DNA from 4 places in the Azospirillum thiophilum genome. Region 1 is predicted to be linked to each of the others. Evidence: riboswitches for the same ligand, from Rfam matches in the RefSeq annotation. Region 1 holds a riboswitch; each other region holds the start of a gene.

What was found. Region 1 has a riboswitch for cobalamin ahead of AL072_RS10145 (ribonucleoside-diphosphate reductase subunit alpha). Riboswitches for the same ligand answer to the same signal wherever they lie in the genome.
Region 2: another riboswitch for cobalamin. It lies ahead of AL072_RS19000 (energy-coupling factor ABC transporter permease); the one in region 1 lies ahead of AL072_RS10145 (ribonucleoside-diphosphate reductase subunit alpha).
Region 3: another riboswitch for cobalamin. It lies ahead of AL072_RS31365 (ABC transporter ATP-binding protein); the one in region 1 lies ahead of AL072_RS10145 (ribonucleoside-diphosphate reductase subunit alpha).
Region 4: another riboswitch for cobalamin. It lies ahead of AL072_RS25295 (CbtB domain-containing protein); the one in region 1 lies ahead of AL072_RS10145 (ribonucleoside-diphosphate reductase subunit alpha).

What each region holds. Positions count from the first base shown of each region.
Region 1 is NZ_CP012401.1:2,182,604-2,189,856, reverse strand. It holds gene metE (5-methyltetrahydropteroyltriglutamate--homocysteine S-methyltransferase) at 1-173, opposite strand, end outside; gene AL072_RS10155 (LysR family transcriptional regulator) at 270-1,193, shown strand; gene AL072_RS10150 (acyl-CoA thioesterase) at 1,258-1,701, opposite strand; cobalamin riboswitch at 1,933-2,168, shown strand; gene AL072_RS10145 (ribonucleoside-diphosphate reductase subunit alpha) at 2,278-4,221, shown strand; gene AL072_RS10140 (ribonucleotide-diphosphate reductase subunit beta) at 4,277-5,359, shown strand; gene AL072_RS10135 (NADP-dependent oxidoreductase) at 5,444-6,460, opposite strand; gene AL072_RS10130 (LysR family transcriptional regulator) at 6,573-7,253, shown strand, end outside.
Region 2 is NZ_CP012402.1:1,228,176-1,235,428, reverse strand. It holds gene AL072_RS19020 (cytochrome ubiquinol oxidase subunit I) at 1-532, opposite strand, end outside; gene AL072_RS19015 (hypothetical protein) at 549-782, opposite strand; gene AL072_RS19010 (DUF2946 family protein) at 856-1,308, opposite strand; gene AL072_RS19005 (DUF2946 family protein) at 1,740-2,162, opposite strand; gene AL072_RS19000 (energy-coupling factor ABC transporter permease) at 2,344-3,024, opposite strand; cobalamin riboswitch at 3,220-3,480, opposite strand; gene AL072_RS18995 (DUF2946 family protein) at 3,714-4,139, shown strand; gene AL072_RS18990 (DUF2244 domain-containing protein) at 4,210-4,755, shown strand; gene AL072_RS18985 (TonB-dependent receptor family protein) at 4,874-6,946, shown strand; gene AL072_RS18980 (amino acid ABC transporter ATP-binding protein) at 7,025-7,253, opposite strand, start outside.
Region 3 is NZ_CP012406.1:675,967-683,219, forward strand. It holds gene AL072_RS31345 (TonB-dependent receptor) at 1-343, opposite strand, end outside; gene AL072_RS31350 ((2Fe-2S) ferredoxin domain-containing protein) at 485-1,291, opposite strand; gene AL072_RS31355 (FecCD family ABC transporter permease) at 1,302-2,321, opposite strand; gene AL072_RS31360 (ABC transporter substrate-binding protein) at 2,318-3,304, opposite strand; gene AL072_RS31365 (ABC transporter ATP-binding protein) at 3,315-4,154, opposite strand; cobalamin riboswitch at 4,282-4,502, opposite strand; gene AL072_RS31370 (hypothetical protein) at 5,040-5,579, shown strand; gene AL072_RS31375 (flagellar protein FlgN) at 5,576-6,094, opposite strand; gene AL072_RS31380 (rod-binding protein) at 6,091-6,420, opposite strand; gene AL072_RS31385 (flagellar basal body P-ring protein FlgI) at 6,444-7,253, opposite strand, start outside.
Region 4 is NZ_CP012404.1:550,410-557,662, forward strand. It holds gene AL072_RS25280 (ABC transporter substrate-binding protein) at 1-1,121, opposite strand, end outside; gene AL072_RS25285 (ABC transporter ATP-binding protein) at 1,303-2,040, opposite strand; gene AL072_RS25290 (ABC transporter ATP-binding protein) at 2,033-2,800, opposite strand; cobalamin riboswitch at 3,140-3,359, shown strand; gene AL072_RS25295 (CbtB domain-containing protein) at 3,403-3,591, shown strand; gene AL072_RS25300 (CbtA family protein) at 3,601-4,368, shown strand; gene cobW (cobalamin biosynthesis protein CobW) at 4,381-5,454, shown strand; gene cobN (cobaltochelatase subunit CobN) at 5,596-7,253, shown strand, end outside.

The sequences.
Region 1 (7,253 bases):
ACCGGCACGAGATCGAGCGCGCCCTGGTCCTGCCAGTGGCGCTTGCGGAGGTCCGCACCGACGCGGACCAGCTCGTCACGGGAGGATGCCCCCTTCCAATAGGCCTCCAGGGCAAATTTCAGCTCGCGCCGGGCGCCGATGCGGGGGAATCCGAGGGTGTGGGTCGTTGCCATGGGGCTCGCCTTGATAAGGAGGGATCGGCGTCGACCATAGGGAGTTTGTTTCATGAGAAAAAATGGTATGAATTCATCGTTCGATGAAATTCACTCATGCATGAGGCCGTCGGCATGGCGATCCTGGAGCGCATCCATCTGGCGATCATCCGCGAGGTCGACCGTCACGGCTCGCTGACGGCGGCGGCGACCCAGCTGAATCTGACCCAATCGGCGCTGAGCCACAGCATCCGCAAGCTGGAGGATCAGATCGGGGTGGAGGTCTGGCACCGCGAGGGCCGCAGCCTGCGGCCGACCCAGGCCGGGGAATGGCTGCTGGCGGTCGCCAACCGCCTGCTGCCGCAATTGTCCCACGCCGAGGAACGGCTCCAGCAGTTCGCCCAGGGGGAGCGGGGAACCCTGCGCATCGGGATGGAATGCCACCCCTGCTATCAATGGCTGCTGAAGATCGTGGCACCCTATGTCGATGCCTGGCCGAAGGTGGACATGGACATCCGGCAGAAGTTCCAGTTCGGCGGCATCGGCGCGCTGTTCGGCCACGAGATCGACATGCTGGTCACGCCGGACCCGTTGTTCAAGCCCGGGCTGCGCTTCGAACCGGTGTTCGACTACGAGCAGGTTCTGGTGGTCGGCCCAAAGCACCGGCTGCGCGACGCCGCCTTCGTCGAACCGCGGCAGCTCACCGAGGAGATCCTGATCACCTACCCGGTGGCGACCGACCGCCTCGACATCTACACCCGGTTCCTCATGCCGGCCGGGATCAGCCCGCGGCAGCACAAGCCGATCGAGACGACAGACATCATGCTGCTGATGGTGGCGCACGGCCGCGGCGTCGCCGCCCTGCCCCGCTGGCTGGTCGAGGAACAGAGCGCCAGGTTCGACGTGAGCCCGGTGCGGCTGGGGCGGGACGGCGTCGCCAAGCAGATCTTCCTGGGCTTCCGCGAGGCGGACGCCGAGATCGACTATCTGCGCGGATTCATCGATCTGGCGCTGGCCCACCGCAACGGGGCCGCCGCCTGATCGGTCACGGCCGGCCCCTGCCGGGCAATGCCCGCTCCGGCGCTCGGCGCGCTTCGCGCAGATCTCAGCCCTGCGAGGTGTCGCGTTGAACGCTCTGAAAGGTCATGGCCGGGACCGGCCTCCCCCGGTCGTCGACGGCAACCATGACGAACCACCCCTCGGCTGCCAGCCGGCGTTCCCCGGTGGCCAGCACCTCCGCGGTGAGGGAGACGTGGACGGTCATGGAGCTCCGCCCGACCCGTTCGACCCGGCTGACCAGCTCCGCCAGTTGGCCGACCGCCACGGGGCTGTGGAAGGTGACCTTCTCGGACGAGGCCATGACGACGGCATGACGGGCGGCGCGGCTGGCCGCGATGAAGGCGGCCTTCCCCATCAAGTCGAGGGCGGTGCCACCGAACAGCGTGCCGTAATGGTTGGCCTGCTCGGGGAATATCATTTCGAGGAAGCGGGTTTCCTGCCCATCAGGAAAGGAAAGCCGGCGCTTCTCGGCGGCATGGGCGCTGTCCATTTCTTTTTCCACTCGTATTCATAGATTGGCGAGATCCTTTGGTGATTGGAGTATGTGCATGATTAACTCATGGTCTATTGGTGAAAAAGTCGAAATCGGCAAAGGGTACTCTGCAAATTGGTTAATCTTGCAAAAGAACGGCGTCGGCATAGACGGCAATTGCGTTTGCCGCCACAGGCGGTCACCCTGCCGCCCCAGAGGGAAGCGCTTGACGCCCGCACGGCCAAGCCCTACCGTATCTAGCGTTACGGTCCTCGTGTCCGACAAGATACGGGGCTAAGAGGGAAGCCGGTGCCGCCGCGTGAATGCGGTCAGGCCGGCGCTGCCCCCGCAACTGTGAGCGGAGAGCGGTTTCGTCGTTTCAGCGTCACTGGTGCCAACCTGATTTTCAGGGGCCGCACCGGGAAGGCCGGACGAAGCCGCGATGACCCGCGAGCCAGGAGACCTGCCGTAACCAGATGAACGTCCACGGGCGGGGTGACCCGGTGGTGCGCGTGTTCGCCCGTGGCGCTTTCGCCCGGTGCCTGCATGCCGTGCCGTCGTGCCGTCCCGCCGCACAAGAACAAGGGATCACGGATGCCGGCCCACGCCCCAGACTTTGCCCAGGAGCTCGTCCAGCAGCTCGCCAGCGGTTTCGACCGTCACGGGAACCTGCTGACGCTGCCCCGACGGGCACCGGATCGCCTGGACGACCGGCACGGCGTCAACCGCGCGCCGGTGCAGAGCTGGACGCCGCCCAATCCCTCCGTCATCCGCATCGACCGCGGCCGCGACGCCCTGCTGACCGCCTTCGGCAAGGCGACGCTGGACGACCGCTACCTGCTGCCGGGCGAGAGCTACCAGGATCTGTTCGCCCGCGTCGCCGCCGCCTATGCCGACGATGCCGCCCATGCCCAGCGGCTCTACGACGCCATCTCCCGCCTGTGGTTCATGCCGGCGACGCCGATCCTCAGCAACGGCGGCACCACGCGCGGGCTGCCGATCTCCTGCTTCCTCAACGCCGTGCCGGATTCGCTCGACGGCATCGTCGACGTCTGGAACGAGAATGTCCGGCTGGCGTCCAACGGCGGCGGCATCGGCACCTATTGGGGCGGCGTGCGGTCCATCGGCGAAGCGGTCAAGGGCAACGGCAGCACATCGGGCATCATCCCCTTCATCCGTGTGATGGACAGCCTGACGCTGGCGATCAGCCAGGGCTCGCTGCGGCGCGGCTCGGCCGCCGTCTATCTCGACATCCACCATCCGGAGATCGAGGAGTTCCTGGAGATCCGCAAATCCTCGGGCGACTTCAACCGCAAGAGCCTCAACCTGCACCATGCCGTCGTCATCACCGACGCCTTCATGGAGGCGGTGCGCGACGACAAGCCCTTCCCGCTGGTCAGCCCCAAGAGCGGCGCCGTCCTGAAGCATGCCAACGCGCGCCAGGTCTGGCAGAAGATCCTGGAGGCCCGCATGCAGACCGGCGAGCCGTACCTGCTGTTCGGCGACACGGTGAACCGGGCGCTTCCCAAGCACCAGCGCGACCTCGGCCTGCGCGTCTCCACCTCCAACCTGTGCAGCGAGATCACGCTGGCGACCGGCAAGGACCATCTGGACAACGACCGCACGGCGGTGTGCTGCCTCGCCTCGATGAACCTGGAGACCTGGGACGAGTGGAACCGCGAGGAGGGGCTGGTCGAGGACGTTCTGCGCTTCCTCGACAATGTGCTGACCCGCTTCATCGCAGAGGCGCCGGAGGGGATGGAGAACGCCGTCTACTCGGCGATGCGCGAACGCTCGGTGGGCTTGGGGGTGATGGGCTTCCACTCCTTCCTCCAGGCTAGGGGCGTGCCGTTCGAAAGCGCGGTGGCCAAGGCGTGGAACCTGCGCTTCTTCCGCAAGCTGCGCCGCGACGCCGATGCCGCCTCGGTTCTGCTGGCCCACGAGCGCGGCCCCTGCCCCGACGCCGCCGAGCGCAACATGATGGTGCGCTTCAGCCACAAGCTGGCGATCGCGCCGACCGCCTCGATCAGCATCATCTGCGGCGGGGCCAGCGCCTGCATCGAGCCGATCCCGGCCAACATCTACACCCACAAGACGCTGTCGGGCTCGATGCCGGTGCGCAACCCCCATCTGGAACGGCTGCTGGCCGCCAAGGGCGCCGACCGGCCCGAGATCTGGCAGTCGATCATCGAGCATGAGGGCTCGGTCCAGCATCTCGACATCCTCGATGACGACGAGAAGGCGGTCTTCCGCACCGCCTTCGAGATCGACCAGCGCTGGATCGTCGAGTTCGCCGCCGACCGCACCCCCTTCATCTGCCAGAGCCAGTCGATCAACCTCTATCTGCCGGGCGACATCGACAAGTGGGACCTGCACATGCTGCACTGGACCGCCTGGGAGAAGGGGTTGAAGAGCCTCTACTACTGCCGCTCCAAATCGGTGCAGCGCGCCGCCTTCGCCGGCAAGGAGCGCGCGGCGGACAAGGCGGACCTGCAGGTGCCGCGCACCGACTACGAGGAATGCCTCGCCTGCCAGTGAGCCGTCCCGCTTCGGTCCGCCCGCCTTCCCCGTCGCCATCACGGATCCCCGCCCCATGACCTCGCTTCTCCACCTCGATCCCGTCAGCCTGATCGGCACCGGCCGCGTCGGGCTGCTGCAGGGCTCGGCCGCCTACAACGTCGACCGCTACCCCTGGGCCTACGCCTACTGGAAGAAGCAGCAGCAGGTCCATTGGATGGGCGAGGAGGTGCCGCTCGGCGAGGACATCAAGGACTGGACCTCCGAACGCGTCACCGACGGCGAGCGCAACCTGCTGACCCAGATCTTCCGCTTCTTCACCCAGAGCGACGTCGAGGTCAGCGACAACTATCTCAAGCGCTACATGCCGATCTTCCAGCCGCTGGAAGTGCAGATGATGATGGCCGCCTTCACCAACATGGAGACGGTCCACATCGACGCCTACGCCCTGCTGCTGACCACCATCGGCATGCCGCAGACCGAGTTCGCCGCCTTCCGCGATTACTCGGAGATGCGCGACAAGGCCGACTACATGCACAGCTTCGGGGTCGGCACGGTGGCCGACGTGTCGCGCACGCTGGCGATGTTCGGCGCCTTCACCGAGGGCATGGCGCTGTTCGCCAGCTTCGCCATGCTGCTGAACTTCCCGCGCCACAACAAGATGAAGGGGATGGGCCAGATCGTCACCTGGTCGGTGCGCGACGAGAGCCTGCATTGCGAAGGCATCATCCGGCTGTTCCACGAATGGAACCGCGAGACCGGCGCGATGACGCCTTCGGTGCGCGACGACATCCTGGACGTCTGCCGCACCATGGTCGGGCTGGAGGAGCGCTTCATCGAGCTGGCCTTCGGCCTGGGCGCGGTGGAGGGGATGACGCCCGAGGACATCCGCGCCTATGTCCACTACGTCGCCGACTGGCGGCTGACCCAGCTCCGGCTGCCGACGCTCTACGGCTATTTCAAGCCGGTCGACGGCGGCTACGAGCCGGTCAAGCCGCACCCGCTGCCCTGGCTGGTGGAGATCCTGAACGGGGTCGAGCACGCCAACTTCTTCGAGCAGCGCGCCACCGAATATTCCAAGGGCGCCACCAGCGGCCAATGGGACGGGACCGACGGCGTGTGGGCCAGCTTCGACCGGCTGCGGACGGCCACGCGCTGAACCGGGCCGATCCGGGCGGAGGCCACGGCGCCGGTTGCGCAACCGGTGGCGCAACCGGTGGTCAAGCAGGCATCGCCTGCCGGCTCACCCGGCGGTCAGCACGATCTTTCCCTGGATATGCCCCCGGGCCGCGCGCTCATGCGCCTTGGCGGCATCGGCCAGCGGGAATGTGCTGTCGATGGCCACCCGGATCGTCCCGTCGCTCAGCAGCGGGGCGATCTCCCGAAGCTGCGCCCCGCTGGAACGCACCTGCGCCGTCGACACGGTGACGCCCAGCGCCGCAGCCTCCCCGGCACCGGCGAAGCCCAGCGGATAGACCGGGAACAGCGCGCCGCCGCGCTTCAGCGTGCGCAGGAAGCGCGCCGCCGGAGCGCCGCCGACGGCATCGACGACGAGATCGAGGTCGCGCGCAATCTCCTCGGGGGCGGAGCTGGTATAGTCGATGACCTCGTCGGCGCCGAGCTCGCGCAGCAGCGCCCCATGCCGTCCCGAGGCGACCGCGATCACCCGCGCGCCCTTCCACTTCGCCAGTTGGACCGCCAGATGGCCGACGCCGCCCGCGGCGCCGTTGACGAGGACCGTCCTGCCGTCGAGCGGCACCGGCCGGTGCGGGTCCGGCTGGAACGGGTTCGGCTCGCCGTGGCCCAGCTCGACCAGGAATTGCCAGGCGGTCAGCACCGACATCGGCGCCCCCGCCGCCTGCACATGGTCGATGCCGGCCGGCTTCACTGCGAGGTCCGACGCCGGGACGCTGACATACTCCGCATAGGCCTTGCTTCCGCCTGCGAGATCGCCGGGAAAGCGGACCATCGCATAGACCTCGTCACCGACCGCGAAGCCCTCGACGTCGCCGCCGACCGCCTCGACGACGCCCGAAATGTCGGTGCCGAGGATCAGCGGGAACGAGACCTGCGGCCGCCAGTCGGGCGGCAGCGCCCTGTATCCGTCGCGCAGGTACCAGTCGGGGGGATTGATGCCGACCGCGTGGACGCGGACCAGCACCTCGCCCGCCTTCGCTTCCGGCTTGGGAGCATCCTCCCAGACCAGCATCTCGGGGCCGCCGAATGCGTGCTGGCGGATCGCCTTCATGGTGTCGCTCACTCTGACCTCGCAGGGCTGTTGTTGGAACCATCGTTCGCACAGCCATGTAATCCGCTGCCGCAGGGTTGATAATGGGCGCTGATGTTGCTTCACTGATGTCATGAAGGAACAGATGGCATTCGAACGGCTGACCGGCCTGATCGCCTTCGCCCGTGCCGGCTCGCTGGGAAGCTATACCGCCGCCGCGCGGTCGCTCGCGATCTCGCCCTCGGCGGTGAGCCGGAGCGTGCAGCGGCTCGAGCGGCATCTCGGCGTCTCGCTGTTCACGCGGACGACACGCGCGCTGACGCTGACGGCGGAGGGGCGCGACCTGCATGAACGCGCGCTCAGGCTGCTGCGCGATGCCGAGGACATCGAGCAGGCGGCGAGGACGGCACGGTCCGAGCCGTCGGGCACCCTGCGGATCGCGGCGTCGCTGCCCATCGGCGTTCATGTGATCGCACCGGCGCTGCCGGCCTTCCGCAAGCTCCATCCCGCCGTGACCGTCGATCTGCGGCTGAACGACCGGATGATCGACATCGTCGAAGAGGGCATCGATGTCGCCGTCCGCATCGGCGACCTGCCGGACTCAGGCCTGCTGTCGCGCCGGCTGGCTCCCCACCGGCTGTGCGCCTATGCGTCGCCGGCCTATCTCGCCGCGCGGGGCACGCCGGGACATCCGGACGAGCTGGAGGGGCACGACACGGTCAGCCTGCGCTACCAGAGCACTGGCCAGCCGTTCCGCTGGCCGTTCCGGATCGGCGGCCGCGAGATCGAGATCCTGCCGCCGTCCGGCGTCGCCGCCGATGTGAGC
Region 2 (7,253 bases), on a different replicon from region 1:
ACAGCAGCTCCCAGAAGGAGGCCAGTTCCATCCGCATGGTGTCGGGGTTGAACACCGCGCCGACCGGATTCTGCATCCAGCCGTTGGCGATCAGGATCCATAGCGCCGACAGGTTGGAGCCGATGGCGACCAGCCAGGTCACCGTCAGGTGGCCGAGTTTCGACAGCCGGTTCCATCCGAAGAAGAACAGGCCGACGAAGCTCGATTCGAGGAAGAAGGCCATCAGCCCTTCGATCGCCAGCGGGGCGCCGAAGATGTCGCCGACATAATGGCTGTAATAGGCCCAGTTGGTGCCGAACTGGAATTCCATGGTGATGCCGGTGGCCACCCCCATGGCGAAGTTGATGCCGAACAGCTTGCCCCAGAACCGGGTCATGTCGCGCCAGATGGTGCGACCGGTCATCACATAGACGCTTTCCATGATGGCCAGCAGGAAGGACAGCCCCAGCGTCAGGGGCACGAACAGGAAATGGTAGAGCGCCGTCATGCCGAATTGCAGGCGTGACAGGCTCATCGGATCGAGATCGAACATAATGCGTCTTGAATCCTCAACGCGGCGGGGCCGAGGCGGTCAGGCGGCTGTCCATGGCGGACGCGTCGATGACCGGGCGGTGCGCACCGTCGAACAGGAACACCCGCATCGTCACCACCACGCACAGCTTGATCAACAAGGTGGCGGTGATGGCGCGGGCGAGCGGGGATGAAAGGGTCCATGACCGGGCCGGTGCACGGCGCGGCCCGACGGGCAATGGTGACGCCTTGCCCTGGTCTTGCGTGCTCATGTCGGGTCCTTTCGGACAAAAGGGGAGCGTTCGGCCGGCAAAGCCGGCACGTCGCGCAGGAACGGCGGTCATCTCAGAGCGGCAGGGGCGTCGGCGGGCCGCGCGGCCAGGCGCTGCCGGCGGGCCGGCCCGCCGGCAGGGTGGCCGGGGCGGCCGGTGTTTCGCAACGGACGGCGCGGGCACCCGGAACAGGAAGCTCCACGGGTGCCGGCATGTCGGTGCCGCCATGCAGGATCGGCAGGCAGAACAGGCAGAAGGCACCCGCGTGTTCGCCGTCATGTCCGTCGTCGGAGCGCCCGTCACCAGGCAGTCCGGCTGCGACGGGTTCGCCGGTCCGGCGGTCGATGACGACGAGGCCGGCGGCGGTACAGATGACGATGCGGTCGTCGAGCAGGCCTTCCGCGAACAGCGGGGTCCGGGCGGCGGGCGGCGGCAGCAGGGCGGCGGTCAGCGCTTGTCCGGTCAGCAGGGCCAGACAGCACAGCGCGCCGATGCGCAGGCGCAGGAAGTCCGGAAGGGCGGTCAATACCGCCCCCGACCGCACGCTGGCCGATAAGCCGGCCGACAAGCCGGCCGATAGTCCAGCCGGCCTCCGCCCATGCGGTGCGTATGGCCGGCGCGCGCGTCGGCGGCGCCCGGCAGGCTTGGGGGCAGGCAGAGGAACGGGGTGGATGCGCGAGGCATGGCGGACGGGCGTCGATGGAACGGGAGAAATGCGAGCGGGAAAGAAGCGGCCACGCCATCCTTTCCGTTTGTATTGAATCCGCGATCAGGCGGATCCCCGGCACGGAGGAGGCTTGGTTTGCTCGGACGGGCCGCAGGCGACCGCGGGAGAGATGCCGGGGTTTTCGATCCGTCGGGCACGGACTCCGGCCATGCGCACAATCATGGCGTTACGGGCCACGCGGCGGAGAGGCGTCGGTCAGGGTGCGGACGGGAAGGGAATGGAACGCCGGCTCAGCCAGCGGCCGGCGGTGCACGCGCCTGGAGGCTGGACAGGAACCAGCCGGCCGCGACGACATCGCCGGGCAGGGTGCGGGAATCGGCAAGCACCATGGCTTGGGCGGGGGTGGCCAGCGGCGGCTGGGGCGGAAGCCCGGCGCCGGCCATGATCGGGCAGAGCGGGCAATGCCCCTTCGCGGCGCCAGTCGAGCCGGAGCCGCCGTCATCCGGGACCGGCTGCCCGTCGGCATCGACGGTGATCGTCCTGATGCCGTCGACGGAGCAGATGGAGATCGTCTCCAATCCGCCGGAACCGCTATCCAATGCCATGGCCGGCATCGTCACGCTCCACACCATCATCTGGACGACAAACGCCAGAATTCCGGCCAGAAGGCCGGCGCTGCGGATGCGGTCGGTGAAGGTGCGAGGAAGGGTCAAGGTCCCGGTCGCTCGTCGGTTGTACCGCCGGAAGGAACAGGCGGCCAAATCATTGTGCGGGACTCATGGCATGGAACCGGAGCCCCGGCAAGACATTACTCCGCCCATGGACATCCATGGACATCGCGCGGCGCCGTCCGGCCGGGAACCCGTCCCCGGCAGGCCGGCGGGCGCGATCCGCTCAGGCGCCCTGATGGAGGCGTGCGTTGAACAGCGGGCCCTGGCTGTAGCGGTGCAGCGCCTTGGCGACGGCCAGAACGGCGAGGTCGGCCAGCGGCTCGATGATGATGACGCTCATATAGGCGGCGCCGAAGCTGGCGACCTCCGCGACATTCTCGGCGGTGAAGCCGTGGCCGTAGAAGGCCCAGAACGCCACCCAGGCGACGATGCCGCCCTGATAGGCGGTGGAGAGGGCCAGCGCCTGCGAGTATTTCAGTTCCACATAGGGGGTCGATGCCGGAACGATCCGCTTCGCCAGCAGGCCGATGCCCCACAGCGGAACCAGCAGGGTCGTGACGTTCATCCCATATTGCGGCAGGTCGAAGGGGGCGAAGAGCACGCCCTGGATCAGCAGGCCGGCGGCAAGGCCGATGGCCGTCGCCCCGGCACCGAACAGCAGCAGCAGGGTCGATCCGAGGATGAGATGCACCTCCGACACGCCGACCGGGTGATGCGGCAGGATCTCGAAGAAGGAGAAGACGAGGGCGGTGGCGATCAGGCTGCGCAGAGCCAGCGGCACGACGCCGCCGTCGTTGCGGATTCCATCCAGCGCCATTTTCCCGGCAAGGGCGAAGGCGCCGGCCGCCGTTGCGTAACTGAGGACGATCTTGGCGCCGTCGACGACGCCGGGTTCGATGTGCATGCTGTGTGCCCTTTCCAGATCAGCCATGGTCGAAAAGGGGCGCTGTCGCGGACCGGTGCCGGCATCGCATTCCCCCAATCGCAGGAGCGCTGTCCCTGGGCATGGGGCCGGACGGACGGCTTGCGGGGGTGCGGGCGGCCGGGAACTCCGGGAACCCATCGCATCGGCAAGCGGTCGCCGGGGCACCCCGCCCGAGGACGTTCGATCGGTCAGGCAGGTCTCCTGGCTTGCGGGTCCAGGCTGCTTCGTCGGGCCTTCCCGGCGCTGCCCGCGGCGAAGCGGGCAAACGCGCCAGTGACGCTGAAAGGACGAAGCGGCTCGCCGCTCACAGTTGCGGGGGCAGCGCCGGTCTTGCCTCCTTCCCCGGTCGGGGGGCGGCGCACCGGCTTCCCTCTTAGCCTTGCACGTCCGGGGATGCCCGCGGACGTGCAAGGAACCATAACCATCCTCACGGTAAGGTCAGGATGCGTCCGCCGTCAATAGGCTCCCCCGCGGCTGGCCGGACGGCCGGGGGCACGTCTTCCGGCCCTGTCCGGCCCTGTCCGGATCGGTGCCGGAACGGGTCATTGGTAGAAGAATGACCTCGTCTTGCGCGGGCGGCCCGGGCTATGGTGCGACGACGCCGTGCATCCGCGACAGTTTCGGGACACGGCAGGGCGGGTGGTCGGCGGATTGGTCGGCGGAGTGGAATGATCCTGGACCGGAACGGAAGGCGACGGGCGTGGCGGATCGGCGGTTTGGCCGGTGCGGTCGCGCTGCTGTTGCAGATCGTTTCCTGGGCCTGGATGCCCGCTGTGATCCAGGCAGCCAATGCCGCCGATACCAGCCGGATCGTGATCTGCGCGCCGGACGGCTTCAAGACGGTGCTGCTCGATGATCGCGGGATGCCGGTCGATCCGGACGCCGCGGACAGCGGCGCGCCCGAACACGCCATGTCCGGCGGTTCCTGCCCGTTGTGCCCCCTGATCGGCGGCTTGGCCATGCCGCCGCTCGCCGTGTTCGCGATGTCCGTCGATTTCGAACGGCATGGTCCCGAGCAACTGCCCGGCAGCCGCATCGCTGCCGGCTGGTTCCTGTCCACCCTCCAGGCGCGCGCACCGCCAGTCACCGGTTGATCGCCCCGCGGCGCAAGCGGGCTTCATGCTTGCCGCCGCCCTGCCATGATCGATCGACCGGAGTTTCCGCATGCCCGATCTCCTCTTCGGGGAGGCGGCCGGCACGACCGCGTTCGCCCCCGTCGTCCAGCCTCTTCCCGGGGCGACGACGGATGAACCGCTGTTCGATGCCGTCGCCACCCCGAACGACAGCGGCACCCGTCACGGCCGCGTCCTGTTCGCCGGTGTCCTCGCCGCCTATTTCGCCATCACCCTGTACGCCTGGCTGCGGCTCGGCGCCTGGCCGATGGCCGTCTATTCCCTGCTCGTCCTCGCCTTTGCCCTCTGGTCCGTGTACGCCGACGCCCGGCGCCGGCGGCAGGCCGAGCGCATCCGCATCTGGCCGGACCACACCCTTCTGGAGCGCATCGACGGCTCCGGACGGCGGTCGGCCAGCGAATGGCAGACCGCTTGGCTGCGGCTGGCGGTCGTTCCCGGCGGGGCCGGCGGCCCTGAACTGCGCCTGACCAGCCATGGCCGGTCGGAAACCGTCGGCACCTTCCTGACCGGGCCCGAGCGGCTCGATCTGGCGAAGGCGCTGGCCCGTCACATCGGCCGCGCGCCTGCAGCGCGCTGAGCCGCAACGTCATCTCCCTCCGCGTCATTCCCGGCGCGCTCCGCTTTCAAAGACCCGGCCCGCACCGGCACCGCATGGCGGAGCCGGCGGCGGCCCGGCCTGATCCAGGAAAGACCCGATGCCCAGCCACTCTCTGAGAACCATGACCCGCCCGGCCTTGCTGGCCGCGCTGATGGCAAGCGCGGCGTCGGTGGCGTTCGCCCAGGATGCCGCTCCTCCCACCCTGCTGCCGCCGGTCACCGTGACCGGCAATGCCGGCTCGTCGCTCACCGTGCCGGCGACGGACGAGGCGGCACAGCTGATCCGGCGCACGCCGGGCGGCGTCGAACTCGTGCCCGACACGGCTTTCAAGAACGGCGCCGCGAACACGATCAGGGACGTGCTCGGCTGGGTGCCGGGCGTCGTGACGCAGCCCAAATCGAACGTCGACAACCGGGTGTCGATCCGCGGCTCCGGCCTGACGCGCAACTACGGCAATCGCGGCGTCAATCTTTACATGGACGGCATCCCGATCAACACCTCCGACGGCCTGTTCGACGTCTTCGAGATCGATCCCAGCGCCTACCGCTATGTCGAGGTCTACAAGGGGGCCAACTCGCTGCGCTACGGCGGCAATGCGCTGGGCGGCGCGGTCAATTTCGTCACGCCGACCGGCCGCGACGCCTCCCGCTTCGACGGACGCTTCGATGTGGGGAGCTTCGGATATGTGAGGGGGCAGGCGAGCACGGGGGGAGCCTCCGGAGCGTTCGACTATTTCGCCAACATGTCCATGCAGCGCGAGGACGGCTATCGCGACCACAGCGACGGCCATATCGGGCGTGGCAGCGTCAACATGGGCTATCGCATCTCTCCGGACGCCGAAACGCGATTCTATGTGAACGCCAATTCCTGGCGCCAGCGCCTGCCCGGCGAACTGACCAAGAGCGCGGCGCTGGACACGCCGAAATCGGCGGATTCCGAGTTCGTGCGCCAGGACCAGCAGCGCAACATCGATTCGATCCGGATCGCCAACAAGACCACGCTGCGCTTCGACGGCACCGAGGTCGAGTTCGGCGTCTTCAACCACCGCCGCCATGTCGACCACCCGATCTACCGCTATCTCGACTATACCGTGAACGATTATGGCGGCTTCGTCGGCGCCACCGACGACCGGACAGTCGCCGGTTTCCGCAACCGGCTCTCCGTCGGGGCGAACGTGCTCAACGGCACGCTGGACTACGAGGAGTTCGCCAATGTCGGCAATGCCGTGAAAGGCGCGCTGGCCTTCTCGACGCGGGACAGGTCCGAAAACTATTCGGTCCATGCGGAGAACGCCTTCCACGTCCGGCCGGACGTCGCCCTGGTCGCCGGTGTCCAGTACCTGCACGCGGTCCGCGACCGGACCGACCGTTTCCTCGGTGACGGCGACCAGTCCGGCCGCCGGACCTACGACCTGTGGAGCCCCAAGGTCGGGGCGATGTGGGACGTCGACCCGAACTGGCAGCTGTTCGCCAACGTTTCGCGCAGCGCGGAGGTGCCGACCTTCGACTCGAACAGCTTCGCGTCTCCGGCGTCTTCCAACGTCAAGGCCCAGACCGCGACCACCTACGAGATCGGCACGCGGGGCCGCCGGACCGACGTCACCTGGGATCTCGCGCTCTACCGGTCGCAGATCCGCAACGAACTGCAATGCGTCACCACCTCGCCCTACAGCACCTGTTCGGTGCGGAATGCCGACAAGACCGTGCATCAGGGCGTCGAACTGGGCCTCGGGCTGGCCGTCCTCAAGGATCTCGCCGCCCGCGAGGACCGCACCTGGCTGAACCTCACCTACACCTACAACGACTTCTTCTTCGATGGAGCGTCCTATCACGGTAACAGCCTGCCCGGCGTCCCGCCGCATTCCATCCGCGCCGAACTGCTCTACAAGCACCCCAGCGGCTTCCATGCCGGGCCGAGCGTCGACTGGATGCCGAAATCCTTCTATGCCGACAATGCCAACACCCTTGCGGTCGATCCGTACGAGCTGCTGAACCTCAAAATCGGCTTCGACCAGGGGGCCGGCTGGTCGGGCTATCTCGAGGGACGGAACCTGCTGGACAAGCGCTACATCTCATCCACCATCACCGCCGAAACCGCGACGGCCGCATCGGCCCTGTTCAATCCGGGCTATGGCCGCGCTGTCTATGCCGGGCTGCGGCTGGTCTGGTAGGCAGGGCGGCTGCGAAGGCGGAGAGGTTTCCCCGGGAACGGGGCCTGTCCGCCTCCTCAACGCCCCCTCAATGCCCCTTCAATGAAGGATCTGGTGCAGGAAGGAGCGCGTCCGTTCGTGGCGGGGGGCATCGAAGAACGCGTCGGGAGCGGCGCATTCGACGATCCGGCCGCCGTCCATGAAGACCACGCGGTCGGCCACCCGGCGGGCGAAGCCCATCTCATGGGTCACCACGATCATGGTCATCCCGTCTTCGGCCAGGGACACCATGGTCTCCAGCACCTCCTTCACCATCTCCGGATCGAGC
Region 3 (7,253 bases), on a different replicon from region 1:
AGCCGGTGGCGTTCTGGGTGACGGCCTCGGTCACGGTGGTCTGGCCGCGGTCGCGGATGGTCCGGCCGGAGATCACCTCGACGCTGGCCGGGGTTTCCAGCGGCGTGAGGTCCAGGCGGCTGCCGCCGGTGTTCGGGCGGTCGAGCGCCAGCCCGGCCGGCGCCGGGTCCGCCGCCTTGCCGGTGACGGTGACGGGAGACAGCGTCACCGGGGCGGGTGTGACCGGCGGCTCGGCGTCGGCGGCAAATGCAGTGGCCGGACCGAAGGAGGCCGCCGCGAGCAGCAGCGTCGCCAGCGGGGACGGTCGGCGGGCCGGGCCGGAGCGGAGATGGACAGGACGCAAGGAAAATCCCCCCAGAGGATGGTTTGCAAAAAGGCATGGAGAGGCGTGCCGCGAAGGCGGGGCTTCGCGGAAGGCGGGTGGTGTTCGGGTCGGGGACGTCGGCCGGTCAGGCGGACGGCGCGGGAGATGGGTGCGGCGGCGTCAACCCATCGGGTCGTCCTCCGCCGGCTCGGCCGGGAGATTGCGGTGCAGGATGTCGGCGGCGTGCGGCGCGTCGGCCAGCAGATGGCCGGCGACGAGGCGGTCGATCCGCTCGGGCGTCAGGTCGCCGTACCAGACCGCATCGGGCTGCACGACCAGCAGCGGGCCGCGGTTGCACGGGTAGAGGCAGCTGGTCCGCGCGCACATCACCCGGCGCGGGCCGGCGTTCAGCGCGCGGTGCCCCTTCATCGCCGCGCGCAGATGCTGGTACAGCGCATCGGCGCCGCGATGCAGGCAGCGGGCGCCGACGCAGACGAAGATCTGCCGGCCATGCTCGGGGATCGCCGACCAGCCGGGCTTCCCGAGGCTGGGCTCGGTCGCGCATACGTCCGTTGCGGCGGAGGCGTCGCTTGCGATGCGGTCGAGGGCGGCGGGCAGGTCCAGCGCGCTTTCCACCGGCGGGGCCAGCCGGACGGTCATCCGGCTGCCCTGCGCTATCCAATGGCTGAGCGCCCCCGGCAGCCATGCCGACAGGCTGGGATCGGCCGGGACCATGCTGGGGATCACCAGCGCTTCGGTCGCGCCGGCCCGCTCCAGCCCGGCCAGGACGGCGGGCAGGGCGGGGCCGGACAGGTCGGCATGGGCGGTCGCCACCGTCACCGTCTCGCCGCGCGCGGCATGGAGGGCGGTCAGCGCCGCCGCCAGGGTCTTGAGGGTCTGGCCATGGTCGAAGGACGCGCGGCCATAGAGGACGATGGTCCGCGCCGGATTCGGCAGGGTCGGGGGCATGGTGCCGTGTTCCATCATGTCATCTCCCCTACAGCGCGGACTTGTGGCGCATGAGCCAGAGGAAGAAGGCGCCGCCGACGAGCGCGGTGACGACGCCGACCGGGATCTCGCGCGGGGCGAAGGCGGTGCGGGCGACGACGTCGACCCACAGCAGCAGCAGCGCGCCGCCCAGCGCCGCCACCGGCAGCAGCGCCCGCAGGGAACCGCCGACCAGCATCCGCGCGATGTGCGGCACCGCCAGCCCGACGAAGCCGATGCCGCCGCAGGCCGACACCAGCGCCCCGGTCATCAGCGCGGTGACGGCGAACAGCTCCAGCCGCAGGCGTCCCGGATCGGTGCCGAGCGAGCGGGCGGCATCGTCGCCCAGCGCCAGCGTGTTGACGGTGTCGGCGCGCAGCCACAGCCAGAGCAGCCCGGCGAGGGTGAGGCCGGCTGGGATGGGCAGGATGCTCCAGCGCGCGGTGCCGAAGCCGCCCATCATCCAGAACAGCGCGGCGTCGGCCCCGCGGTCCATGGCGGCGACGATCAGCGCGTTGGTGACCGCATGCAGGATGAAGGCGACCGCGACCCCGGTCAGCACCAGCCGCTCGCTGCTCACCGTGCCGTCGCGGCCCCGTGCCGCCGCGAAGACGGCCAGCATGGCGGTGAGCGCGCCCAGGAAGGCGGCGGCCGGCAAGCCCACCGATCCGGCCACGGCGCCAGCATAGAGCAGGACGGTCACCGCCCCGACCGAGGCGCCGGCCGACACGCCGAACAGGTAGGGGTCGGCCAGCGGGTTGCGCGTCACCACTTGGAGCACGGCGCCCACCGCCGCCAGCCCGGCCCCGGCCAGCGCGCCCAGCAGCACGCGCGGCAGCCGCAGTTCCCAGACGATGTTGCGCTCGGCCCGGCTGGCGTCGGGGAGCGGGGGGAGCGCCGGCCAAAGCTCGTGCGCGATCACCGCCCAGACCTTGGCGACCGGGATGGGCGCGGCGCCGAAGCCGACGGCGGCGACCAGGGACGGCACGAGAAGGACGGCCAGCAGCAGGGGCAGGCGGGAGCGGCTCATTGCCTGAACAGCTCCGGGTGCAGGGTGCGGGCCATCCGTTCCAGCGCATCGACGTTGCGGGTCGAGGGCGTCTGCTCGGCATAGGTCAGGACGATGAAGCGGCGCTCGCGCACCGCCTCGACATCGGCCAGCTGCGGCGCGGCCAGCAGATGGCGGATCGCCGCCTCGGCCGGGATGCGGTGGTCGCTGACGATGATCCATTGCGGATTCCGCCGCACCATCTCCTCCCAGCTGACCCGGACATAGCTGTTGGGGATGTCGTCGAAGATGTTGCGGCCGCCGGCCAGCTCCATCAGCAGGCTGGTCATGCCCTCGCGCCCGACCGACAGCGGCGCGCCGTCGGTGTGGCAGTCGTCGCAATACATCACGCGCGGACGCTCGGTGGCGGCGGCGGTGCGCTCGGTCACCGCGGCGACGCGGCGGCGGAAATCGGCGACCATCGCTTCGGCGCGCTCGGAAATGCCGAAGATTTTGCCGAGGGACAGCAGGTCGGCGTAGAGCGTGTCCATGCTGATCGGCTCGCGCGGGCCGATGCGGATGCAGCTTTCCCGCAAGCTGTAGGTGGCGACCCCCATCTCGGCCAGCCGCGCCGGGGTGAGGCCGCGCGCCTCGTTGAAGCCGTAGCTCCAGCCGGCGAACAGGAAGTCGGGATCGGCGGACAGCACCGCCTCCAGCGTCGGGGCGCGGTCGGGCAGCCGCGGCAGGGCGGCGACGATGCCGGGCGGGGCGCCGGGCGGGGCGATCAGCCGGTGCTCGGCCCCGGCGATGCCGGAAACGGCGACCAGACGGTCGGCGAGGCCGAGATCCAGCATGGTCTGCGTCATGTTGGTGTCGTGCACCATCGGCCGCTTGGGCGGGCCGGTGAAACGGGCGGTCTCGAAGCAGTTGGCGACCTCGACCGGGTAGCTCTGGGCGTGCGCACCGCAGGCGGCCGTTCCCAGCAGGAGGGCCAGCGCAAGGCCGCGGAGGAAGGGCGGGATCATGAGCGGTCCGTCAGGTGGCCGGCAGGGGAGAGAGGTCGATGCGCAGCCGGCCGTTGCCGGGATGGCGGTCCACCGTGGCGGCGACCCGGTAGACCGCGGCCAGCCGCTCGGGGGTCAGCGCCGCGTCCGGTGGGGCGTCGGACAGCAGGCGGCCGTCCTTCATCAACAGGATGCGGTCGCACCAGCGCGCCGCCAGATCGATGTCGTGCAGTGTCGCCACCACGGTGATGCCGAGGCCGCGCAGCAGGTCGAGCAGGGCGAAGCGGTGGTGGATGTCCAGGTGGTTGGTCGGCTCGTCGAGCAGCAGGATGCGCGGGCGTTGGGCCAGGGCGCGGGCGATCATCGTCCGCTGGCGCTCGCCGCCCGACAGCCGTTCGACCGGGCGGTCGGCCAGCGCGGTCAGCTCCAGCCGGGCCAGCGCGTCCTCGACGATGGCGCGATCCTCCGGCCCCGGACCGGCGAAGGCGGAGCGGCGGTGGGCCAGCCGGCCCATGCCGACCACGTCGCGCACGGTGAAGCCCAGCGCGGCGGCGGAATCCTGCGCCTGGAGCGCCAGCCGGCGGGCCAGCTCCACCGGGCGCAGGGCGCGCGGATCCTCGCCCTCGATGCGGATTCTGCCGGCCGAGGGGGCCTGCAACCCGGCGAGGCAGCGCAGCAGCGTGGTCTTGCCTGACCCGTTGGGGCCGAGGATGCCGAGGAGGATGCCGGGCGGAACGGAGAAGCCGACCTGATGCAGCACGGTCCGGCCGCCCAGACTGCCGCCCAGCCGGCAATCCAGCCCCTCCACCGCGATGGCGGCGGGTGGTGATGGTTTTTGGGATGGTCCGGTCGGGAAAGGCGCTGGCGTCATCCGTGCTTCCTGCCGTTGCGGGGCAGGGGAACCGGGCGGACGACTTGCGGAGCATGCGCGGGCGTATCCTGGACGGACTCCGGCCACACGCATGGCAAGCGTTCCACCGGGACACCCCGCCCGAGGACGATTCGTTGTGGTGCTGGCAGGTCTCCTGGCTTGCGGGTCGTCGCCGGTCCGTCCAGCCTTCCCAGCACCCTGAAGGGCGCCAGTGGCGTAAAATGACGGAACGGCTCACCGCTCACAGTTGCGGGGGCAGCCCCGGCTTTACCGCGAAACGCGGTTCACCGGGTTCCCTCTTAGCTTCCGGCGGAGGCCGCCGGAAGAACCAGTACCGCCGCATTCATGGGCGACCCCGCCGCCGCGGTCAAGGTCCGTCAGCGTGTGGTCCGGGAAATCGCATGTGAGTCCCTCTCCCGTCCCGGGAGAGGGAAGGGGCCCAAGCGCAGCTTGGGAAGGGTGAGGGGTTAGGCACGAAGCCATGCGGTTCGGGACTCTTGGCCCACCCCTCACCCTCCCCACTTCGTGGGTCCAAAGTCGCTCGCAAGTCTCGCGACTGCGCTCCGCCTACGATCACCTTCGGTGCTCGTCCGGCCTGCGTCCGTCGGCTCTGCGCCCTCTCCCGGGGCGGGAGAGGGCAACCGTCGCCAAAGAGATGCGCGCAAAAATAGTATTTCATCCTCGTGGCTGCCCGGTCATGCGTCGCGGTCCGATATGTAATGTTATAACGTAACATATCGAGCGAGCGGGCGGTCCGCAAGGAAAGATCGGCGGGGCTTTCCACATCCCTTTCGACTGCCGCTTCATCGGCTATTAACGTGTTTTTGCTGAATTCGGAGGGTGCGGTCCGCCCATAGGGGTGATGGCGCTGGCGTGGGAATGGCGATGGGCGATTCGGACGATCTTTTCGACATGTACCGCAAGGACCAGGGCAAGGCGGCCCTGAGCGGTCCCACCCTGGCGACCGCCCTTGCCGACACGGTGCGGCGCAGCTTCGCCCAGATCGACGAGCTGTGCGCGGAGGTGACGCGGGCGCTGGCCCAGGCGCGCTACACCACGCGGCTGGCGCAGACGGTGACAGACCGGTCGAGCTATGTGCGGCTCGACCGCCAGTCCGAGAGCTTCCGCGACTATCTGCGCGGCTGGAGCCAGCAGCGGGCGGAAAAGGGCACCGGCGGCATGCATTGGGAGGCGCACATCCTCGTCACCGATCATCGGCGGACGACCAAGGAGATCGGGCTGGGCGTCGCCTTCGAATGGCCGGGCGCAGGGGAGGAGGGCAGCCTCGCCTTCGTCGAATTCTGGCCGACCGGCAGCGGGGTGGCGCTGCCGTCGGACGCGCGCGGCTTCCAGCGCGCGCTGGTCGCCAGCATCATCAAGCTGGAACAGGCCGGCGAACTGTCCAGCGTGAAGGGCCGGGGCTAAAGCGAGGCGTTCAGGCCGGAGGCCGACAGTTCCACCGGCCGGCGGGCCTGGCCGTCGCGGGCATAGGTGCCGTCGCTCGACGCCTTCTCAAGCGCGGCGAGCAGGTTGCGGTTGATGGTCAGCACCGCCTTGCGCAGGGCGACGAGGCCGGCGGCGTTGACCGACACCGCCCGGTCCAGCCGGTCGATGCGTTCCAGCGTCATCGCGCGCAGATCGTCGGGCAGGCGGATGCCCTCGTCGCGCGCCCGCAGCACGGAGGATTCCAGCTGTTCGGCCATCGCCGCCTTGCGGTGGGCGAAGACCTCCAGCCGGTCGAGCATGCCGGCGGCGATGCAGGCAGACTCCTCCTCCAGCACTGCCGACAGCGCCTCGACCGCGTCGAGGAAGTCGCGGACCAGCAGCGCGGTGGCGCCGTCATAGCCGGGATCGGGGGCGGCCGGCCCCTCGGCCGGCCCGGTCTCGGCGATGCGGTCGGGAACGAACTCGTGGATCAGGTCCTTGAGGGTGACGCTCATGATGTGCGCTCCGTTTGGGCTGCCCCCTGGGCGGCATAGAGGCGGGCGATCTCGTCATGCGTCATCCGGCCGATGCCGAGCCCGCCGGACTCGGCGATGGCCTTGCCGTATTCCTGCAGCATCATGCTGCGCCACGGCTTTTCCGCCGGGCCGCCGCCGCCGAACAGCGGGCTTTCGCGCATGCCCGCGAACATGCTCTCCATCAGCTGGCCGACGATCATCGCCTCGAACTCCTTCGCGACCTTGTCGGCGGCGGCCGGATCGGGCAGGGCGGGGGCCGCCGCGGTCTGCGGCGTGGAACGGAGGGTGGGGGCTGCGAGGTCCATCGTCGGCTCCGGGCTTCTTGCGGTCAGATGATTTCCAGGTCGGCATGCAGGGCGCCGGCCGCCTTGATGGCCTGGAGGATCGCCACCATGTCGCGCGGCCCCACCCCAAGCGCGTTCAGCCCGTTGACCAGTTGCTGGAGGCTGACATTGCCGCCGACGGTGACGAACTGGCGGCCGTTGCCCTCCTGTACCTGGACGTCGGTGCGCGGCACCACGACGGTCGAGCCGTTGCTGAAGGGCTGCGGCTGCGACACCTGCGGCGCCTCGACCACGCGGACGGTCAGGTTGCCCTGGGTGATGGCGACGCGGCTGACCCGCACGTCGTCGCCGATGACGATGGTGCCGCTGCGCTCGTCCACCACCACGCGGGCGACGCCGTCGGGCCGCACCGCCAGCTGTTCGATCTCGCCGATCAGGCGGGAGACATTGCCGACATAGCCGCCGGTGATCCGCACGTCGACCGTGGTCAGATCCACCACCCGCGCGTTGCCGGCGCCGAGCCGGCCGTTCACCGCGTCGGCGATGCGGATCGCCGTGGTGAAGTCGGGATTGCGCAGCGCCATCCGCACCGCGCCGATGTCGTTCAGCGCGAATTTCAGCTCGCGTTCCACCGTGGCGCCGTTGGCGATGCGGGCGGTGGTCGGCACCCCCTTGGTCACCGTCGCCGCGGCGCCACCGGCGGAAAAGCCGCTGACCGACAGCGGCCCCTGGGCGACCGCATAGGCCTCGCCGTCGGCGCCCAGCAGCGGCGTGACCACCAGCGTGCCGCCGAGCAGGCTGGTGGCGTCGCCCAGCGCCGAGACGGTGACGTCGACGGTGGTGCCCTGGCGCGG
Region 4 (7,253 bases), on a different replicon from region 1:
TCGGCCGGAGTCTTCACCTGGACCAGATACATGTCGTGGAACATGCGGCCGTTGGCGGCGATCTTGCCCTTCTTGGCGAACATGTCCTCGACCGGCATCTCGCGCATCTTGGCAGAGACCTTGTCGGCGTCATCGGTCTTGGCCGCCTCGACCGCCTTCAGATAATGCTTCACCGCCGAATAGACGCCGGCCTGCACCATGGTCGGCTTCTTGCCGGACTTGGCTTCGAACTTTTTCGACCAGTCGCGGGTCTGGTCGTCGATGTCCCAGTAGAAGCCGGTGGTCAGCATCAGACCCTGTGCCGCCTGGAGCCCCAGCGCATTGACGTCGGAGATGAACAGCAGCAGGCCGGCCAGGCTCTGGCCCGACTGGGTGATGCCGAACTCGGCGGCCTGCTTGACCGCGTTGGTGGTGTCGCCGCCGGCGTTCGCCAACCCGATCACGTCCGCGCCGGACCCCTGGGCCTGCAGCAGGAAGGACGAGAAGTCGGCGGTGCCCAGCGGGTGCTTGACGGTGCCGGCGATGGTACCGCCCAGCGACTTGACCATCTTGGTGGTCTCCTCCTCCAGCGACTGGCCGAAGGCGTAGTCGGCGGTCACGAAGAACCACTTCTTCTTGCCCTGCTCGTAGAGCGCGCGGCCGGTGCCGGCGGCCATGGCGTAGTTGTCATAGGTCCAGTGGAAGCCGTAGGGGCTGCACTGGGCGCCGCTCAGCGCCGTGGCGCCGGGGCCCGACATCAGGAAGATGCGCTTCTTGTCCCGTGTGATGCCCTGCACCGCCAGGGCCGCGGCCGAGTTCGGCACATCGGCGATGACGTCGACGCCGCCGGTGTCGACCCATTCGCGCGCCTTCGACGCGGCGATGTCGGCCTTGTTCTGGTGGTCGGCCACGACGATTTCCACGGCCGCGCCGGCAACCTTGTTGCCGAACTCCTCCGCCGCCATCCGCGCGGCGATGGCGGAGCCCTCGCCCGCCAGATCGGCGTAGATGCCGGAGCGGTCGTTCAGCACGCCGATGCGGATGACGTTGTCAGACACCTGCGCGGCAGCCGGGGCGGCGACGGACATCGCGGTCCCGGCGAGCGTCAGCAGGGCGGTGCCGGCGAGAAGAAGGGTGCGCATGAAAGGGGCTCTCCCTGTTGGCTTTATTGTCCGGCCCATCCCGGCGGCGGGACGTCGGGCCATGATCGTGGGGACGTCGTCAGGCACAAGTCAGCCTGCACAAGCCCGGCCGACCGCCGCCCCGTTCCCGGATCGGGGTGGAGCGGCATTCGCGCCGGGACTGTCCGGTGATCGGACCGCTTCACACGCCGAGATAGGTGTGGAGCTTGTCCATGTTGGCGTGGAGCTGGTCGTTGGGGATCATGTCCACCACATGCCCTTCCTCCATGACGTAATGGCGGTCGGCGATGGTGGCGGCGAAGCGGAAATTCTGTTCGACCAGGACGATGGTGAAGCCGCGGGCCTTGAGCGCCCGCACCGCCACGCCGATCTGCTCGATGATGACGGGAGCCAGCCCTTCGGTCGGCTCGTCCAGCAGGATCAGGCTGGCACCGGTGCGCAGGATGCGGGCGATCGCCAGCATCTGCTGCTCGCCGCCCGACAGCCGCGTGCCCTGGGTCGAACCGCGCCCCTTCAGGTTGGGGAACAGCTCGTAAATCTGGGCGACGGTCATGCCGCCCTCCTTCACCACCGGCGGCAGCGTCAGGTTCTCGTCGACGCTGAGCGAGGAGAAGATGCCGCGCTCCTCCGGCACGTAGCTGATGCCGAGCCGCGGGATTTTGTGCTGGGCCATGCCGATCAGCTCCTGGCCCTGGAAGCGGATCGAGCCGGTGCGCTTGGCCATGATGCCCATGACGGCGCGCATGGTCGAGGTCTTGCCGGCGCCGTTGCGGCCAAGCAGCGTCACCACCTCGCCCTGCCGCACCTCCAGGCTGACGCCGTGCAGCACATGGCTCTCGCCGTAGAAGCCGTGCAGGTCGGAAATCTCCAGCATGGCCGTTCCCACTCGGGCGGTCTTGGTGTTCATCCCCTCAGGCATGTCCGGTCCCCATATACGCTTCCATCACCTGCGGGTTCTTCGACACCACCTCGTAGGGCCCCTCGGCGAGGATCTCGCCGCGGCGGAGCACGGTGATGGTGTCGGAGAGATGGGCGACGACAGACAGGTTGTGCTCGACCATCAGCACGGTGCGGTCGGCGGCGACGCGCTTGATCAGGGCCGCGGTGCCCTCGATGTCCTCATGGCCCATGCCGGCCAGCGGCTCGTCGAGCAGCATCACCTCGGGGTCGAGCGCCAGGGTGGTGGCGATCTCGAGAGCCCGCTTGCGGCCATAGGGCAGCTCGGCAGCGGTGTGCCCGGCCCAGGGGGAGAGGTTGACCGCCTCGATCAGCTCCAGCGCGCGATCGTGCAGGTCGTAGAGCGACGACTCCGACTTCCAGAAATGGAAGCTGGTGCCGAGCGGGCGCTGGAGCGCGACGCGGACATTCTCCAGCACGCTGAGATGCGGGAAGACGGCCGAGATCTGGAAGGACCGCACCAAGCCCATCAGCGCGATGTCGGCCGGCTTGGTGCGGGTGATGTCGCGGCCCTTGTAGAGGATCTGGCCGCGGGTGGGCGTCAGGAACTTGGTGAGCAGGTTGAACACCGTGCTCTTGCCGGCGCCGTTCGGGCCGATCAGCGCATGGATGGTGCCCCGCTTCACCTGCAGGTTCACCTCCTTGACCGCGACGAAGCCCTTGAACTCCTTCGTCAGGTTGCGCGCTTCCAGAATGATGTCGTCGTTCGGTGCGGCGTTCATCGGTCGCGAATTCTCCTCCCTTCGTCCTTGCTTTGGGTTCCCGGTGGTCCGGGGGCCGGAAGTTCCCGGCTCGGCCGCCATGCGGTGGGACGTTTCACCGATTGTTGTACGCACTATTCGTGCCACAGCGGATATCCCTTCGGTCCGGCGCATGGACCCTTTGTGTCTCCGGTGGTTTGCTCCTGTGCGCTGCCTCCTCCGCTCCCACCGTTGCACTGAAAAGTGTCGGAATCCCGGACACTCTGTCCAGCAAACATGACAGCAGTCAAAAGGTTTGTGTGCAAGATCGTCCGTGCGGCCGGGGCGTGATTGCGCACTTGCCAAACTGTGTGCGCACTGCGATGTTGACCGCCCGACGGTGCCCTGATCGCCCCTACGGACGGCGGGGATAATAGGGAATGCGGTACGGGCCTTCCGGAAAGGCCCCAAGCCGCGGCTGCCCCCGCAACTGTGTGCGGCGAGCGTCCGGTCCATCATGCCACTGACCGCAGGGTCGGGAAGGCGGGCCGCGATGCTGTGACCCGTGAGCCAGGAAACCTGCCGGCGGACCGATGGATTTACCCAACCCCGCCGGGTGTGGCGGGAGAGCAAGGACCAGCCTGATGACCACCCATCCGCTCCACGCCACCGCCGGTTCCGCGACCCGTAGCGCCGCCCGGACCTCGGTCGCCGCCTTCGCCGCGATCCTGCTTGGCAGCTTCCTGCTGTATGGCGTCGGCTTCGCCCAGCCGCAGCAGATCCACGATGCGGCGCATGACACCCGCCATTCCTTCGCGTTTCCCTGCCACTAAGCCCAAGTCATGGATCTGATCCGGCGGCTGTTCACAGCCGCTTTGGTCGCGGGCGTGCTCTCCGGCACGGCCGCTTCCGTCGTTCAGCAGGCGACGACCGTCCCGCTGATCCTCGAGGCCGAGAAATACGAGGTGGTGACCCCGCCCGTCGCCTCCCTCACTGCCCCTGCCCCTGCCGGCGGTGCCGCCGACTCCCACCAGCACGGCCCCGTGCGCGAGGTTGGCGAGGGCGTGCCGACCACGCCGGACGAGGCGATGCAGCGCATCGGCCTGACCATCGTCGCCAACCTGTTGACCGGCGTGGCCTATGCGCTGCTGCTCGGCGCCGCCATGCTGCTGGCCGGCCGGCCCGTCGATGCCCGCCGCGGGTTGGTCTGGGGTGTCGGCGGCTTCTTCGCCGTCTCGCTGGCCCCCTCCTTCGGCCTGGCTCCGGAACTGCCGGGCATGGCCGGGGCCGAGTTGGAAGCCCGTCAGCTCTGGTGGCTCGCCGCATCGGTCGGGGCCGGCATCGGCATGGCGGCGCTCGCCTTCGCCCGCAACCGGTTGGTCATCGCCGTCGCCGTGCTGATCGCGGCACTGCCCCATCTGGTCGGCGCCCCCCATCCGGAAAGCGCCGAAGGCGCTGTCCCGCCGGAGTTGGCGGCCCGGTTCGTCGCCGCCTCGCTCGGCACCGCCGCCCTGTTCTGGGCGATCCTGGGCTCCGTCTGCGGCTGGCTGATGAGCGGGCTGGCCGCCGAACCCAGCCCCGCCGCCCGGTTGCAGACCGGCACGCGTTAAGGAGCCGAACCCATGTCCGCACCTGCAAAAACGGTTGCCGGGAAAGTTCCGGCGACCGTCATCACCGGCTTCCTCGGCGCTGGCAAGACCACGCTGATCCGCGGCCTGCTGGAAAAGGCCGAAGGCCGCCGGCTGGCCCTGATCATCAACGAGTTCGGCGATGTCGGCATCGACGGCGACATCCTGCGCGCCTGCGGCAGCCCGACCTGCACCGAAGACGACGTGATCGAGCTGGCGAACGGCTGCCTGTGCTGCACCGTCGCCGACGATTTCGTCCCGGCCATCGAAAAGCTGCTGGCCCGGCCGCAGCCGCCCGAGCATATTGTGATCGAAACGAGCGGCCTGGCCTTGCCCAAGCCGCTGGTCCAGGCCTTCCACTGGCCGGCGATCAAGTCGCGCGTCACCGTGGACGGCGTCATCGCCGTGGTCGACGCCGCCGCTGCGGCGGAGGGTCGTTTCGCCCCCGATCCGGCGGCCCTGGCGGCCCAGCGCGACGCCGCCGGCACGGTCGACCACGAGACGCCGGTCGAGGAGGTGTTCGAGGACCAGCTGCTCTGTGCCGACCTGATCGTCGTCAACAAGACCGATCTGGTCGACGCCGCCGACCTCGCCCGCGTCGAGGATCTGATCCGCGAGGCCCTCGGCCACGCCGCCGGACGCGCCATCGGCAGCGGCGCCAAGCTGGTCCGCGCTTCCCAGGGGTCCGTCGATCCGCTGGTTCTGCTCGGCGTCGGAGCGGCGGTGGAGGACGACCTAGCCAACCGCCCCAGCCATCATGACGATGAGGAAGGCCACGACCACGACGACTTCACCAGCTTCGTCGTGGAACTGCCGTCCCAGCCCGATCCCGCCGCCCTGGTGAAAACCTTGGAGGATGTGGCCGCCCTGCATGGCGTGCTGCGCCTGAAGGGCTTCATCGACGTGCCCGGCAAGCCGATGCGCCTGCTGGTGCAGGGGGTCGGCATCCGCGTGCAGAGCCATTACGACCGCCTGTGGAAACCCGGCGAGGAGCGCCGCAGCCGGCTGGTGGTGATCGGCGAAACCGGGCTTGACCGCGAGGCGGTGACGGCGGCGGTTGTTGGGTAAGAATTAAGCTGTTGCGGCGTTTGCCCCCTCCCTAACCCTCCCCCGCTTTGCGGGAGAGGGGATTGCCGCCGCATCGCAAATCTACCCTCTCCCTCGAAGAGGGGGAGGGAGGGGGCGCCGCCGCCCCTGGAACATCGACTCATGCATCTGCTCGCCGCCCGCCAGGACGAACTCGACGCCGGCCCCCAGGCCGAAGATCTGGGGCAGACGCCGGCCGACCTCGTCATGCTGTCCTTTTCCGACAGCGACCTGACCGCGCTCGCCGCCGCATGGCGGACCGGCCGCGAACACCTGCCCAGCCTTCGCCTCGCCAACCTGAACCGGCTGGGACATCCGCTGTCGGTCGATCTCTATGCCGACAGCATCGTTGCCAGGGCGAAACTGGTGGTGCTGCGCCTGCTGGGCGGCAACGGCTATTGGCGCTACGGCCTCGACCGGCTGTCCAGCCTCTGCCGGGAGCGCAACATCCCGCTGGCCGTTCTGCCGGGGGAGGCGCAGCCCGACCCCAACCTCACCGCCTACGGCACCGTCGCGCCCGAGGCCGCCATCCGGCTGTGGCGCTATTTCACCGAGGGCGGACCGGCCAACATGGCCAATCTGCTGGCCGCCGCCGCCACGCTGGCCGGCACCCCCCTGCCCCATGAGGACCCGGCCCCGGTCCCCCGATTCGGCGCCTATGAGGGCTGGAGCGGGACCATTGCCGCCGACGCCCCGGTCGCCGCGGTGGTGTTCTACCGCTCCCACCTGCTGGCCGGCGATCTGGCGCCGGTCCATGCGCTGTGCGATGCGCTGGCCGAACGCGGCCTCGGCCCGCGCCCCCTGTTCGTCGCCAGCCTGAAGGAGCCGGACTGCGCCGCCTGGATGCGCGCCAGCCTGATCGCGCAGGATGCCGCCATCGTCGTCAACACCACCGCATTCTCGGCGTCGCGCGAGGATGGCTCCCCGCTGGAGGCCAATGGCAGGCCCGTTCTGCAGGCCATCCTGTCGACGACGCCGGAAGCCGGCTGGCGTGCCTCGTCGCGCGGGCTGGGACCGTCCGACCTGGCGATGAATGTCGTGCTGCCGGAGATGGACGGCCGCATCGTCGCCCGCGCCGTCGCCTTCAAGGCGGCGGGGGAGCCCGATCCCGACCTGCAATTCGCCGCCCCGGCCCTGCGCCCGATCCCCGACCGGATCGCCTTCACCGCCGACCTCGCCGCCGGCTGGGTCCGGCTGGCCCGCACCCCGCGGGCGGAACGGCGCCTGGCCCTGGTGCTGTCCGACTATCCCGGCCCAGGCGGCGGCATCGGCCATGCGGTCGGGTTGGACAGCCCGGCGAGCACCGTCGCGATGCTGCGCCGCCTGTCCGCCGAGGGCTACGCGCTGTCCGGGACTCCGGACACCAGCGCCGACCTGATGGCGGCGCTGACCGCTGTACCCGTCCCGACCCTGACCCTGGCCGAGTATGAGCGGCTCGCCCCCGCGGACATCCGCGCCCGCATCGCCGCGACCTGGGGCGGGCCGTCCGCCGACCCGGCCTTGCGGAACGGCGCCTTCGCCTTCCGCGCCCTGTCCTGCGGCAATGCGGTGGTGGCGGTGCAGCCCAGCCGCGGCCACGGTCCTCTCACCACCGCCCAGCATCACGACCCCGACACGCCGCCCAGCCACGGCTATCTCGCCTTCCACCTCTGGCTCCGCCATGTGGCGGGGATCCACGCCCTGGTGCAGATCGGCGCCCACGGCACCCTGGAATGGCTGCCGGGCAAGGCGGTGGCGCTGTCGGCGGATTGCTGGCCGGAGATCGTCGGCGGCGCCCTGCC